DNA from 3 places in the Nocardia sp. NPDC051750 genome. Region 2 is predicted to be linked to each of the others. Evidence: riboswitches for the same ligand, from Rfam matches in the RefSeq annotation. Region 2 holds a riboswitch; each other region holds the start of a gene.

Region 1 (4,342 bases), on a different contig from region 2:
GCCAGCCGGATCGCCGAGGTCTGCGGGTAGGAGCCGATCGTGGTGGTGGGCAACGGCGGCAGCTGCAGCCGGTCCTGTTGCAGGGCCCGGCGCCGCGCCGCGGGGGCGCGCTCGATCGCGTCCGGCCCCAGCGCGGCCAGGCGTGCACGCACCTGCGCGTTGCCGATCCGCGGATCGGACCGGCGGGTCGCCGCTGCCGCGCGGGCCTGCTCCAGCTCCGCTGCGATGGCCTCGATGCCGGTGTTCAATCCGGTGGCGAGGAGCCGCACCTCGGCCACTTTCTCGGCGCCGAACGCGAGCCACGAGCGCAGGGCGTCGTCCAGCTGTGTTTCCGCGGCCAGCGTGTAGGGCACGTGCAGCAGGGAGCAGGAGGTGGATGCCACGACGTATTTCGCGCTGCCGAGCAGTGTGGCGAGGGTGGACAGGGCCTGGTCCAGGTCGGTGCGCCAGACATTGCGTCCGTCGACGACCCCGGCGACCAGGGTTTTGTTCGCCAGTGCGGGGACGGCGGCCGGCGCGTCGACGGTGCCGCCGGCGACCAGGTCGACCGTGAGCCCTTCCACGTCGGTCCCGGCCAGGGCGTCCAGGGCCGGTCCGGGGTCTCCGAAGTAGGTGGCGACCAGCATGGCCGGCCGGTTCGCCGGTGCTGTCAGTTCGGTGTAGACGTGCCGGACCACCGTCAGTTCCTCGGCCGTGAGGTCGGTGACCAGCGCGGGCTCGTCGATCTGCACCCACTCCGCGCCTGCCGCGGCGAGCAGGCCCAGCAGTTCGCGGTAGAGCGGGATCAGCTCGCCGACGCGATCCAGGGCGGCCGCGCCGGTCGACTTCGACAGCTTCAGGAAGGTGATCGGGCCGATCACCACCGGGCGGGCAGGGACACCGAGTTCGATCGCCTCACTCAGCTGCGCGAGCACCTCGCCGGGGTACAGCGCGAACGTCGTCTCCGGCCCGATCTCGGGGACCAGGTAGTGATAGTTGGTATCGAACCATTTGGTCATCTCCAGTGGTTCCACCGCATCGGTACCGCGGGCCGCGGCGAAATAGCGGTCCAGCGGATCGGTGATATCGGTGACCCGCGGCGGCAGGGCGCCGAGCAGTGCCGCCGTGTCGAGCATCTGGTCGTAGTAGGAGAAGGTGCCGACCGGGATCGAATCCAGGCCCGCGGCCTGCAGTTCGGCATACTGATCGCGGCGCAGGGTGCGCCCGGTTTCGTGTAGCTGTTCGGCGTCGATGCGCCCGGCCCAATAGGATTCGGTCGCGCGTTTGAGCTCCCGGCGCGGCCCCACCCGGGGAAGTCCGAGAACGGTTGCGGTGAACGGGCTGTGCGAAGTAACAGTCACGGTGTTCTCCAGTGCTGATGGTCGGCCGACCCTCGCCTTACGCGGGCGCACGGACACCGATGAGACCCCGGATTCCCGGCCGCACGGCCGGAACATGTCAGCATTGGTGGACCGCGACGCCCAATCCACGAGGCGGTGGTCACCGGGTACGGCGTACCCGGTACAACCGGCAGGTCTTCGGACTCGCGGGCTCCGGCCGATCGGCCGACCTACTGACCATCGCTTCCCAGGCTGTGCGCCCAGTGCTGATGATGGCGTTCGTTCCTGCTCACCGCTGCGGGACAGTTCCGGATTCCCACCGGATTCCCTCTCACCCGCTCGGTGCGGGCTTCGACGCCGTGCCGGTCGTTCGGGGCTCCGAGTCGACCGGCCGGCGAACCAGCTGCGTGATCCACCATAGTCCGCACCGCATCCGGCGGGGCCGGGCCGGAGCCCGATGGGGGTGCGGAAAGTTGCCGGGTGTTGTCCGTACCCGGCCGGGCGCACCATCCGCCGCCGCCTGCGGTGAGATATGACCGGACGATGACCAATACTTCGCAGTGCTGCCATACCCCCTTGTGAAGATTCTGCGAAGTGGACTTCGGAGTCGATCCTGGATGTGGCGCCGGGTACGTTGGGTCAATGTTCTCGAAAGTCTTGGTTGCCAATCGTGGCGAAATCGCCATCCGGGCCTTCCGTGCGGCCTACGAGCTCGGTATCGGAACGGTTGCCGTGTTCCCGCACGAAGACCGGAATTCGGTCCACCGCCTGAAGGCGGACGAGGCATACGAGATCGGTGAGGAAGGGCATCCGGTCCGGGCCTATCTATCGGTCGACGCGATCATCGAGGCGGCCAAGACCGCCGGCGCCGACGCCATCTACCCCGGATACGGGTTCCTCTCGGAGAACCCGGACCTCGCCGCCGCCTGTGCGAACGAGGGCATCACGTTCATCGGCCCGTCGGCCGAGGTCCTCGAACTGGCCGGTAACAAAGCCCGCGCGATCGCGGCGGCGAAGGCGGCCGGGCTGCCCGTGCTGAATTCCAGCGCCCCCTCCGCGGATGTCGGCGAACTGCTCGCGGCGGCCGAATCCATGGAGTTCCCGGTATTCGTGAAGGCGGTCGCCGGTGGCGGCGGCCGGGGGATGCGCCGGGTACAGACCCGCGAGCAATTGCGCGAGTCGATCGAGGCGGCGTCCCGCGAGGCCGAATCCGCGTTCGGCGATCCGACGGTCTTCCTGGAACAAGCGGTGGTGAACCCCCGACATATCGAGGTGCAGATCCTGGCCGATACCCAGGGCAATGTGATGCACCTGTTCGAGCGTGACTGTTCGCTGCAGCGCCGGCACCAGAAGGTGATCGAGCTGGCGCCCGCCCCGAACCTGGACCCGGAACTGCGGGACCGGATCTGCGCCGACGCGGTGGCATTCGCGCGGCAGATCGGCTACAGCTGCGCGGGCACCGTCGAATTCCTGCTCGACGAACGCGGTAACCATGTCTTCATCGAGATGAATCCGCGGATCCAGGTCGAGCACACGGTGACCGAGGAGATCACCGATGTGGACCTCGTGCAGTCGCAGCTGCGGATCGCGGCCGGGGAGAGCCTGGCCGATCTGGGGTTGAGCCAGGACACGGTGACCATTCGCGGTGCCGCGCTGCAATGCCGGATCACCACCGAGGATCCGTCCAACGGCTTCCGGCCCGACGTCGGCCGGATCACCGCCTACCGCACCCCCGGTGGCGCGGGAATCCGGCTCGACGGCGGCGCGAATCTGGGTGCCGAGATCGGGGCCTACTTCGATTCCATGCTGGTCAAGCTCAGCTGCCGGGGCCGGGATTTCCCGGCAGCGGTCGCCCGGGCGCGCCGTGCGCTGATGGAGTTCCGGATCCGCGGGGTCACCACCAATATCCAGTTCCTGCTGGCGGTTCTCGACGACCCCGATTTCAAAGCCGGGCGGGTTACCACCTCGTTCATCGACGAGCGTCCCCAACTGCTCTCCTTGCGTGAACCGGCCGACCGCGGCACCAAGATCCTGAACTACCTGGCCGATATCACCGTGAACAAACCGCACGGTGCGCGGCCGACCGCGGTGTACCCGCACGACAAACTGCCGGCGATCGACCTGTCGGTGCCGCCGCCCGACGGGTCCCGGCAGAAACTGCTGACGCTGGGGCCGGAGGGTTTCGCGCGGGCGCTGCGCGAACAGAAGGCCGTCGGGGTTACCGATACGACCTTCCGCGACGCCCACCAATCACTGCTGGCGACCCGGGTGCGGACCAACGGCCTGCTCGATGTCGCGGGGCACGTCGCCCGGCTGACTCCCGAATTGCTCTCGGTCGAATGCTGGGGCGGGGCGACCTACGATGTCGCCCTGCGGTTCCTGTACGAGGATCCGTGGGAGCGGCTGGCGGCGTTGCGCGAGGCGATCCCGAATATCTGCCTGCAGATGTTGCTCCGCGGCCGCAACACCGTCGGCTATACGCCCTATCCCGAACGGGTGACGCGGGCCTTCGTCGCCGAGGCCACCGCGACCGGGATCGATATCTTCCGGATCTTCGACGCGCTCAACAATGTCGACCAGATGCGTCCGGCGATCGATGCGGTCCGCGAGACGGGCACCGCGGTAGCCGAGGTCGCCCTGAGCTACACCGGGGATCTGACCAGCCCGGACGAAAAGCTCTACACCCTGGACTACTACCTGAAACTGGCCGAGCAGATCGTCGACGCGGGCGCGCATGTGCTGGCGATCAAGGATATGGCGGGTCTGCTGCGCGCCCCGGCGGCGGCGAAACTGGTGACCGCGCTGCGCAGTAATTTCGATCTGCCGGTCCATGTGCACACCCACGACACCCCGGGCGGTCAGCTGGCCACCTATCTGGCGGCGTGGCAGGCCGGCGCCGACGCCGTCGACGGTGCCGCCGCGGCCATGGCCGGGACCACCAGCCAGCCCGCGCTGTCGGCGATCGTCGCCGCTGCCGCACACAGCGATTACGACACCGGCCTGAACCTGGGCAATGTCTGTGA
Region 2 (4,342 bases):
GGACAACGCGGGTTTCACCACGGCGGCCGCCGCGGCCAAGTCGGGATGCCCGGTGAGCAAAGCACTGGCCGGAGTCGACGAGATCACGCTCGACGCCGCCCTGGAATCCTGAGCGGTTCCCGGGCTCCCGCATCGGCGGGGCCCGGGACCACCGGACGGGTGCGGATGGCCCCTACCGGCCCCGGAACCAGGCGCGCGCCGCCGGCGTGTACATGGCCGGGATCGCGACCAGCACCGCGCAGATATGCCCCACCCGAGTGAGCACGACGAGAATATTTTCGACGGTCGGATCGGGAAGCGCGCCGCCGATACTGCCGGCGGCCGCCAGCGCGGCGATCGGTTCCACCAGCAGCGACGCCGAGCCGATCAGGCCGATGCCGAAGGTCAGCATCAGCCGCGCCCAGCGGTCACCGCGCAGCATCCGCCAGGCCACCCCGAGTACCACGGTGTAGATCACCGCGCGCACGAGCAGTCCGCCGGCGACCGAACCGAGGTCCGCGGCCGGCTCACCGAGTTGCCCCACGGTATGGACCCCCGCCTCCGCGACGCCGAACCCGACCGCCGTCACCAGCGCGAGGAACGCGGTGGTGACGGCCCCGGGCCGCGGGCGATCGACACCTGACTCGCTCATGCTGTGCTTATCGCGCATGAGCGAGGGCCCTGCGTGGTTACGCTTCGCTGCCGCCTCCGGGCCTGACTCGCCCATGCTGTGCCTATCGCGCATGAGCGAGGGCCCTGCGTGGTTACGCTTCGCTGCCGCCTCCGGGCCTGACTCGCCCATGCGGATGCCGGTCTGGTTCATGCACTCGACACTTCCGGGGGCACACCGGAGCCGGAATCACCCTGCGGTGGTGGCTGTTTCCGGTACCGGGGTACGGCTGTGCGTGCTCCACTCGGTGAGCACCGCGAACGCGAGGCCGATGCTCACCCACAGCGTGGTGGAGACCGCCAGGGACGCGGTCCGGAACTCCCACAGCAGCGTGGCCGGGAAATCCGGACCCACCTCGTTCACGCCGGGCAGCGCTATGTAACCGATCGTGGTGATCAGCGCGAACACCGCAACCGCGGCAATGAGCCGGACGGTTTCGAGTTGCGTGCGCAGCAGCTTCCAGACGTAGACCCCCGCCGCTGCAGCGACCAGGCCCAGGACAACAGCGGCGACCCACAGCAGAGTGCGTTCGCTGATCGTTTCCGGATCGCCCACCGCAGGTGGGTTGGCGGGGTACTTGAAGAACGGCACGGCCACTACCGCGAGCCAGCCGCCGAGGCCGAGCCCCAGCACCAGCCGCGGTCCAGGTAGCGAGGTGAACCGCCGGACGTAGTGCGCTGCCGTCGCGACGATCGCGCCGAAGGCCATACCCGCGAGGGCGTTCGCCAGGAACTGGCCGAACTTCTGCCACGGCCGGCTGACCACGGCTTCGTCCTCGTCGTGGCTGTGCCCGGCTTCGTCACCGTGGGTGTGCCCGGCCGGAGAATCGTGCGAGTTCGCCTCGGTCCCGGCCGCGGCCTCTTCGATGGCGATGGCCGCGTCCACCTTGGGTTCGCCGACGAAATTCCCGACGACACCCGCCAGCAGTCCGGCGATCAAACCGGCGAGCAGGCCACGGATCAGTAGAGCTCCGAACGACCCGCTCAGTGGCATGGGACGCCCAGCAGATGCCGTCCGTCGTGCATCAGCTCGTGCAGGAACATCCCGCTGCGCGAGATCGCGCCCTGGTCGAAGCCCACCAGGTAGAGCGTCAGCAACGCCAGGAATACGACACCGGCCGTGATGAGCACGGTCGCCGCGGTCTCGGCGGCCCGGCTCGGGACGTGGACGATGGCCATGATGTGTCCTCCTCCGGGAGTTCGCGTCCCGTCGAGTGCCATGCGTCGGTGCCGGTGTCTGGCTCTCTCCGCCGCGGCGGAGAACACAGTGGCGCGACCGCTCCGGGATCTCACCGGATTACCGCATCACCTTCGCTTATCCCTCGAACTGTGACACCGGAGCGGCCGGGCGTCAATATGTGGTGGAACAAAGTGCTGGTCACGCCGCAGTGAGCGGCGTGACCAGCGAACGGATCAGGAGGCGGGCTTACCCGCCACGTCCAGTACCACCTCGAACTCCAGCAGCGACGCGCCGGTGGCGACCGGCTTGTTCTGCTGACCGGCGTGGGCCTCCTTGGCCGGGCCGTCACGCCACGTCGCGAAGGACTCCTCGGAATCCCACTGGGTGACGACGAAGTACCGGTTCTCGCCGGCGGTGGGCCGCAGTAGCTGGAAGCCGAGGAATCCGGGGGAGTTCTCGACGGCGTGCGCGCGGTGGGCGAACCGCTTCTCCAGTTCGGGTCCCGCGCCCTCGGGGATCTCGATCGCATTGATCTTCACAACAGCCATACTGTATATATTGCGCCGCCTCCGGCGGCGCAGGTTCGGGCCCCCCTTGGTCCCGAACCACCGTGGTGAACCACGACGAGCGGGTGGCGGGTGTGCCTACCGTCGGCCGGGTATGAATCCTCGGGCAGGGCGCGGCCGGGCCGGAATACACTCTTGTCGATGTTGCACGACGAAGGCGGGACCGGAGCCCCCATACTGCTGCTGCACGGTTTGATGGGCAGCGCCCGGACCTGGGCGGATCAGGTCGGCTGGCTGCGTGGCCACGGTCATGTGTACACCTTCGACGCCGCCGGGCACGGACGCCCCGCGCCGGCCGAATTGACCACCGACGCGTTCGTCGCGGACCTGGCCGCGGCAACCGCCGACGTCACCGTGCCGATGGTGGTCATCGGTCACTCGATGGGTGCGCTGCACGGATGGGTCTTCGCGGCCCGGTATCCGCAGCGGGTGCGGGCGCTGGTGGTGGAGGATATGGCCGCGGATTTCACCGGTCGCACGGCCGCCGGTTGGGCCGCCATGGTCGCGGCCTGGCCGCAGCCCTTCGCTGACGAGGCCGCCGTGCTCGAGTACTTCGGCCCGGTTGCCGGGCGCTATTTCCTCAACTCGTTCGACCGGACCCCGGACGGTTACCGGCTGCACGGAGATATCACGACTTTCCGCGATATCTCCGAGGAATGGGGAACCCGTGCGTTCTGGCGGGAATGGGCCGAGTCCAGCGTGCCCACTCTGCTGATCGAGGGCGAGCACACCATCACCCCGCCGGGCCAGATGCGTCGTATGGCGGAATTGCATCCGAATGCCGAACATATCGTCATCCCCGACGCCGGGCATCTGGTGCACGACGACCAGCCCGCTCACTACCGGGCCGAGGTACAACGGTTTCTCGCTCGCGTGCTCGCCACGGAACCCACTCCGGACCGCTGATCGGCCCGCCCCGGTCGCGGCCGGGTCAGCCTTCGCCGGCCAGTGCGAACCGGCCATCGCGGGTCTGTTCGATCAGACCATCCACCAGGAGCGAATCCAGCGCCCGGTCGCGCTGGCCGGGATCGCGGGTCCAGGCCAGGTCCAGGCGGATGCGGTCCACGGGCTCGGTCGCCGCCCGCAGCACATCCAGGAGCCTTCCGCGCGCTTGCCGGTCGGTGCCTTCGTATTTCTGGGTGCGGCGAGTCGATTCCAGTAGCGGCCGGCCCGCGGTCACCCATGCGCAGCGGGGGAGCGGGCAACGGCCGCAGTCGGGGGTGCGGGCGGTGCACACTGTCGCGCCCAGCTCCATCAGTGCCGCGGAGAAAACCGCCGCCCGCTCGACCCGGAGGGGCAGCAGCGCCTCGGTTTCGCGGAGATCGCGGGCCGCCGGATTGCCCGCCTCACCGCGTCCGTGCACGGCTCGTGCCACCACCCGGCGAACGTTGGTATCCACCACCGGCACGCGCTGTCCGTAGGCGAAACAGGCGACCGCACGCGCGGTGTAGGCGCCGATGCCCGGCAGTCCGAGCAGTACCTCGACATCGTCGGGGACCTCGTCCCCGTGCTCACCGGCCAGCACCTGCGCGCATTCGTGCAGTCGCAGCGCGCGCCGCGGATATCCGAGCTTGCCCCAGGCCCGCAGCACCTCGCCCGCGGAGGCCGCCGCCATGGCCGACGGCACCGGCCAGCGCGCCACCCACTCCCGCCAGATCGGTTCGACCCGGGCGACCGGGGTCTGCTGCAGCATGATCTCGCTCATCAGGATCTGCCAGGCGCTCACACCGGGCCGTCGCCAGGGCAGATCCCGGGCGGTACGGCCGTACCACTCGATCAGGATATCGGTGTCGATCGCGGCCGGTTCGCTCGAAGTGTCGCGGCGCTCGCCCGTACCCGGCCCGCCGGCTGTCCTGCTGCTCACTGACCCGCTCCCATCCACCTCACTGTGCAAAACCACCGGCGCCGCGCGGATGGATGCCGCGCCGTAACCGGACCGAAGCGGGCG
Region 3 (4,342 bases), on a different contig from region 2:
GCGAGGGCACGGGCGATCTGGGCGCGCTGGCGTTCGCCACCGGAGAGCGTGTGCCAGGTGCGGTGTGCGTGCTCGGTGAGACCCGTGGCGTGCAGGACGCGCTCGAGCGTCTCGTCCTCCTGCGGATCTGTGCCGAAGAGATCGCGGTGCGGGATCCGGCCGAGGCGGACGATATCGCGGACGGTGATATCGACGTCGGTGTGCGCGTGCTGGCCGACCATCGCGATCCGGCGGGCCAGCGTTCGCCGGCCGAGACGGTGCAGGGGAGTGTCGTCGAGGGCGACGGTGCCGCGATCGGGTCGTGAGATCCCGGCCAGCAACCGCAGGAGCGAGGATTTCCCGGACCCGTTCGGCCCGAGCAGGCCGACCGTCTGCCCGGCGCGCGGCCGGATATCGACATCGTCGACGACCAGGTTGCCGCCGCGGGTCCAGGACACGTTTTCGGCGCTCAGCGTCATAGCGTCCCCGGAATCTTGCGGTATTCGAGCTGGTTCGTGTGATCCGCCGGGCGGTACCGAGGCCGGGTTCTGTGCTGCGCGTCCCGGATCATGCGGTGCTCCGGGTGCGGAAGAGCAGGAGGGCGAAGGCCGGGACCCCGATCAGCGCCGTGACCACCCCGACCGGCACTTCCTGGGGAGCGAAGACCGTCCGGGCGAGCGCGTCGACCCATACCAGCAGCACCGCGCCCAGAACGGCGCTGACCGGGAGCAGCCGGCTGTGCCGGGGACCCACGAGGAACCGGGCCGCGTGCGGGAGGACCAGGCCGACGAAACCGATCGCCCCGGCCGCGCTGACCAGCACCGCGGTCATCAGGGCAGTGGCCACGAGCAGCAGCAGCCGGATCCGCCCGACGGCGATACCCAGTGTCGCCGCCGCCGACGATCCGAAGGTGAACGCGTCGAGAGCGGAATGCTGCCACCAGCACAGCGCGAACCCGGCGGCACAGACGAGCGCGGTGACCGAGACATCGGTCCAGGTGGCGCCTGCCAGCGAGCCCAGCAGCCAGAACAGGATGCCGCGGGTGCGTTCGGCGTCGGCCGAGGAGAGCACGATGAACGAGGTGAGCGCCGAGAACAACTGGGTGCCCGCGACCCCCGCCAGCACCACCTTCGCGGAACCACCCCCGGCGCCCGCCGCCAGCAGCAGCACCAGCCCGAACGACACCAGTGCACCGACCAGGGCGCCGGTCGACAGTGAAATCAGCCCGCCACCCACGCCGAGCACCGCCACGACCACCGCACCGGTGGACGCGCCGGAGGAGATACCGAGGACGAACGGGTCCGCGAGCGGGTTGCGCAGCAGCGACTGCATGATGGCCCCGCACACAGCCAATCCGGCGCCGCAGATCGCGGCGAGCAGTGTGCGGGGCAGCCGCAGTTCCCAGACGATGCCTTCCCGGATGGCGGAAACCCCGGAGGTGCCCACACCGAGTTTCTCGAACAGCACACCGTAGACATCGCCGATGGACAGGTCCGCGGGACCGATGGTGATCGTGAACGCCATCGAGACGGCGAGCACGGCCAGCCCGAGCAGCACCAGCGCGGCCGTGGCGGGCGCGCGGGTGACCCGGACAGCTGTGGGAACCGGCGGTGCTGCTGGGCTCACGAACCGTAACCCCACCGCTCCAGCGCGTCGGCGACCTTCTCGATCCCGTCGACGGTCCGGATCGACGGGTTGAGATCCGCGCCGTTCACGACGATGTAGCGCTTGTCCCGCACGGCACTCAGCCGCGCGGTCACCGGATTCGATTCGAGGAAGGAGATCTTGCTGTCGAGGGCGTCGCCGGCCAGGCTGCGCCGGCTCAGGTCGGCCAGGACGAGGGCCGTCGGGTTACGGTCGAGCACGGTCTCCCAGCTCACCTGCGGCCACTCGTTGGTGGTGTCGGCGAAGGCGTTCGTCGCGCCGACCGCCTCGGTGATGATCCCGGACGATCCACAGCACCCGGCCATGTACGGGGTGGAGGTGTCGGCGAACCAGTACGCCAGCGACATATCCCGGGCCGCGATCCGGCCGACCGCGGCGTCGTACCGGGTCTGCAATTCGGTGACCAGCTGCTCACCGCGCTCCCGGATATCGAAGATCGCGGCCAGCTCGCGGATTTCTTTGTACACCGAATCCATGGTCAGCGGTTCGGTGCGGGCGCCGTCGGCGTTGACGCTGACATCGGTTTTGCCGTCGCAATCGGTGGGCGACAGATAGGACGGCACACCCAGCTGGGCGAACTGCTCCCGCTCGGCCACCCCGCCGGTGCCGAGCGTGCCGCCGAACGATGCCGCGACGAAGTCGGGCTCCTTGTCGAGAACTACCTCGAACGACGGCTTGTTATCGGCCAGCCGGGGGACCTGGGCGTTCTCCGCGGCCAGGTTCTCCCGGACCGGATCGGTCCAGGTCGCGGTGCCCACCATGCGATCGGCCAAGCCGAGCGACAGCATGATCTCCGCCGCCCCCTGGTTCAGGGCGACAGCGCGTTGCGGGGGAGCGTCGACAGTGACCTCCGCCCCGCAGTTGCTGACCGTCAGCGGATAGCCGGTCGCGCCGGGTGCCGTATCCGAGGCGGTCCCGGCGTCGGAGGCCGAACAACCGGCGAGGGCCGCGGCGGACAGGACGGCGGCGATGATCAGCGGAAACGACCGCATCAGGCGTGGACTCCTTGCATCTGGGCCTGTGCGCGAGGCCGGCGTCGGGCGGCGCGTGAGTGATCGGACTTCACCTGCACGGGTGTCACCGTTGCGCGCCAGTCCCGGAATCCCACCGGGTTCCCTCATCACGCCGCGGGCCGCAGTGCGACCACCGGCCATGCTATCGGACGCCTAACTGGACGTACGACCAGGTCGAGTATCCGCTGCGGTGCGGCGTGTGAGGTGGGTGGCGTGTGAGTCGGCTGCCAATCCTGGCTGCGAACGCGACGGCCATTTCCTGCCAGCGTGACAGCGAGGTATCGCGTTTGCTCATAGAGACACGAACAAACGCGAAAGGGACTGGGATGTCGGAGAATATCGTGGTGGTCACCGGGGCGACCCGCGGAATCGGGCGCGCGACCGCGACGGCGTTCGCCCGCAAGGGGTACCGGGTGATCGTGACCGGCCGGCGGGCCGAAGCGGTGGACGCCGTGGTGCGTGAGCTGCGGGCCGAAGGCCTCGCGGTGGAGGGCGAACTGCTGGATGTGTGCTCGGTCGACAGTGCCCGCTGCCTGGCCGAATCGATCGGTGAACGGCACGGTCACCTCGACGTGCTGGTCAACAATGCCGGCATTCTGCCCGAAGCGACGGTTTCGGGCTCGGTGAACTTCGCGCACCCGGGTGCGTTCACCGAGACATTGATGACGAACACCTTCGGCCCCGCCAATGTGATCGAGGCCCTGCTACCGCTGGTCCGCAAGGCTCGGTCGGGGCGCATCGTCAATATCTCCACCGAGATGGGCTCGCTCACCGAACAGCGCAACCCGGAATCGCAGTACTACTCGATGGTGGTGCCGGGATATCAGGCGTCCAAAGCGGCCCTGAACAGCCTCACAGTGGGGTTGGCGAAACTGCTCGCCGATACTCCGGTGCGAGTGACCTCGGTATGCCCGGGCTTCGTCGCGACCGAACTGGCCCCGGCCGCCGCGGACGCGCCGACGACAGCGGACGACGCCGCGCGGATAGTGCTCGAGGCCGCGGAATCTCCCGACCCGTGCACGGATGGCGCCTTCATCGGTGCCTCCGGGCCGATTCCCTGGTAGGCGGATTCCGCGGGGTGGATCGGGCCGCGAACGCGGCCCGATCCATTACGGCCGGTCCCGCCCGGGACCCTCACCGGCGGGTGTGGACAGCCGGTCCTGTTCGACGTGCACGCAGACTGCCGTGATCCGGGTTTCGCAGTACTGAAGAAACGCGGCCACGTCCGCCTCGCGGCCGGCCCACTCGTCGGCCGCCTCCCCGAGGTAACCGGCCCGCGCGAGTCGCAGCACTGCGGCGTGCTCGGCGGGCAGGCGGGGGAGGAGGACTTGTGCGGCCTCGGCTTTGGACAACACGGTTCCCGACTCGGCCGTGACCCACGTCCGGGCGACCGTCAGGACGGCGTTACGTTCGTCTCCGGCCGCGCCGGCGATCAATTCCGGCAGCCCCGCGGTGATCGCGCGGAAGAGGTCACCGGCGGGGACCGGGTCCAGTACCCGCGCGGCGGGCGGGCCGGACAAGGTCAGCGACGAATCGCGCACCATGGTGGTGAGAATCGTCAGATCGGGGTCCTCGGTGGGGGCCGGCAGGTGACCGCGCTCGAAGTCGTCACGCAACCATTCGCCGTACACGAAATCCGAGCGCGGTGGAAACCGCCAGGGCACCAGATCGTCGCGCACCACCAC

Evidence for each region. Region 2 has a riboswitch for cobalamin ahead of ACIA75_RS05250 (CbtB domain-containing protein). Riboswitches for the same ligand answer to the same signal wherever they lie in the genome.
Region 1: linked by a shared signal. The riboswitch ahead of metE (5-methyltetrahydropteroyltriglutamate--homocysteine S-methyltransferase) and the one ahead of ACIA75_RS05250 (CbtB domain-containing protein) in region 2 are both predicted to bind cobalamin.
Region 3: linked by a shared signal. The riboswitch ahead of ACIA75_RS08965 (ABC transporter substrate-binding protein) and the one ahead of ACIA75_RS05250 (CbtB domain-containing protein) in region 2 are both predicted to bind cobalamin.

What each region holds. Positions count from the first base shown of each region.
Region 1 is NZ_JBITCK010000004.1:552,523-556,864, forward strand. It holds gene metE (5-methyltetrahydropteroyltriglutamate--homocysteine S-methyltransferase) at 1-1,340, opposite strand, end outside; cobalamin riboswitch at 1,491-1,684, opposite strand; gene ACIA75_RS20955 (pyruvate carboxylase) at 1,962-4,342, shown strand, end outside.
Region 2 is NZ_JBITCK010000001.1:1,202,372-1,206,713, forward strand. It holds gene ACIA75_RS05235 (OsmC family peroxiredoxin) at 1-112, shown strand, start outside; gene ACIA75_RS05240 (hypothetical protein) at 173-631, opposite strand; gene ACIA75_RS05245 (CbtA family protein) at 839-1,642, opposite strand; gene ACIA75_RS05250 (CbtB domain-containing protein) at 1,633-1,827, opposite strand; cobalamin riboswitch at 1,859-2,001, opposite strand; gene ACIA75_RS05255 (antibiotic biosynthesis monooxygenase family protein) at 2,062-2,376, opposite strand; gene ACIA75_RS05260 (alpha/beta fold hydrolase) at 2,536-3,300, shown strand; gene ACIA75_RS05265 (A/G-specific adenine glycosylase) at 3,326-4,189, opposite strand.
Region 3 is NZ_JBITCK010000002.1:379,073-383,414, forward strand. It holds gene ACIA75_RS08955 (ABC transporter ATP-binding protein) at 1-458, opposite strand, end outside; gene ACIA75_RS08960 (FecCD family ABC transporter permease) at 547-1,503, opposite strand; gene ACIA75_RS08965 (ABC transporter substrate-binding protein) at 1,602-2,636, opposite strand; cobalamin riboswitch at 2,672-2,807, opposite strand; gene ACIA75_RS08970 (SDR family NAD(P)-dependent oxidoreductase) at 2,984-3,721, shown strand; gene ACIA75_RS08975 (aminoglycoside adenylyltransferase family protein) at 3,767-4,342, opposite strand, start outside.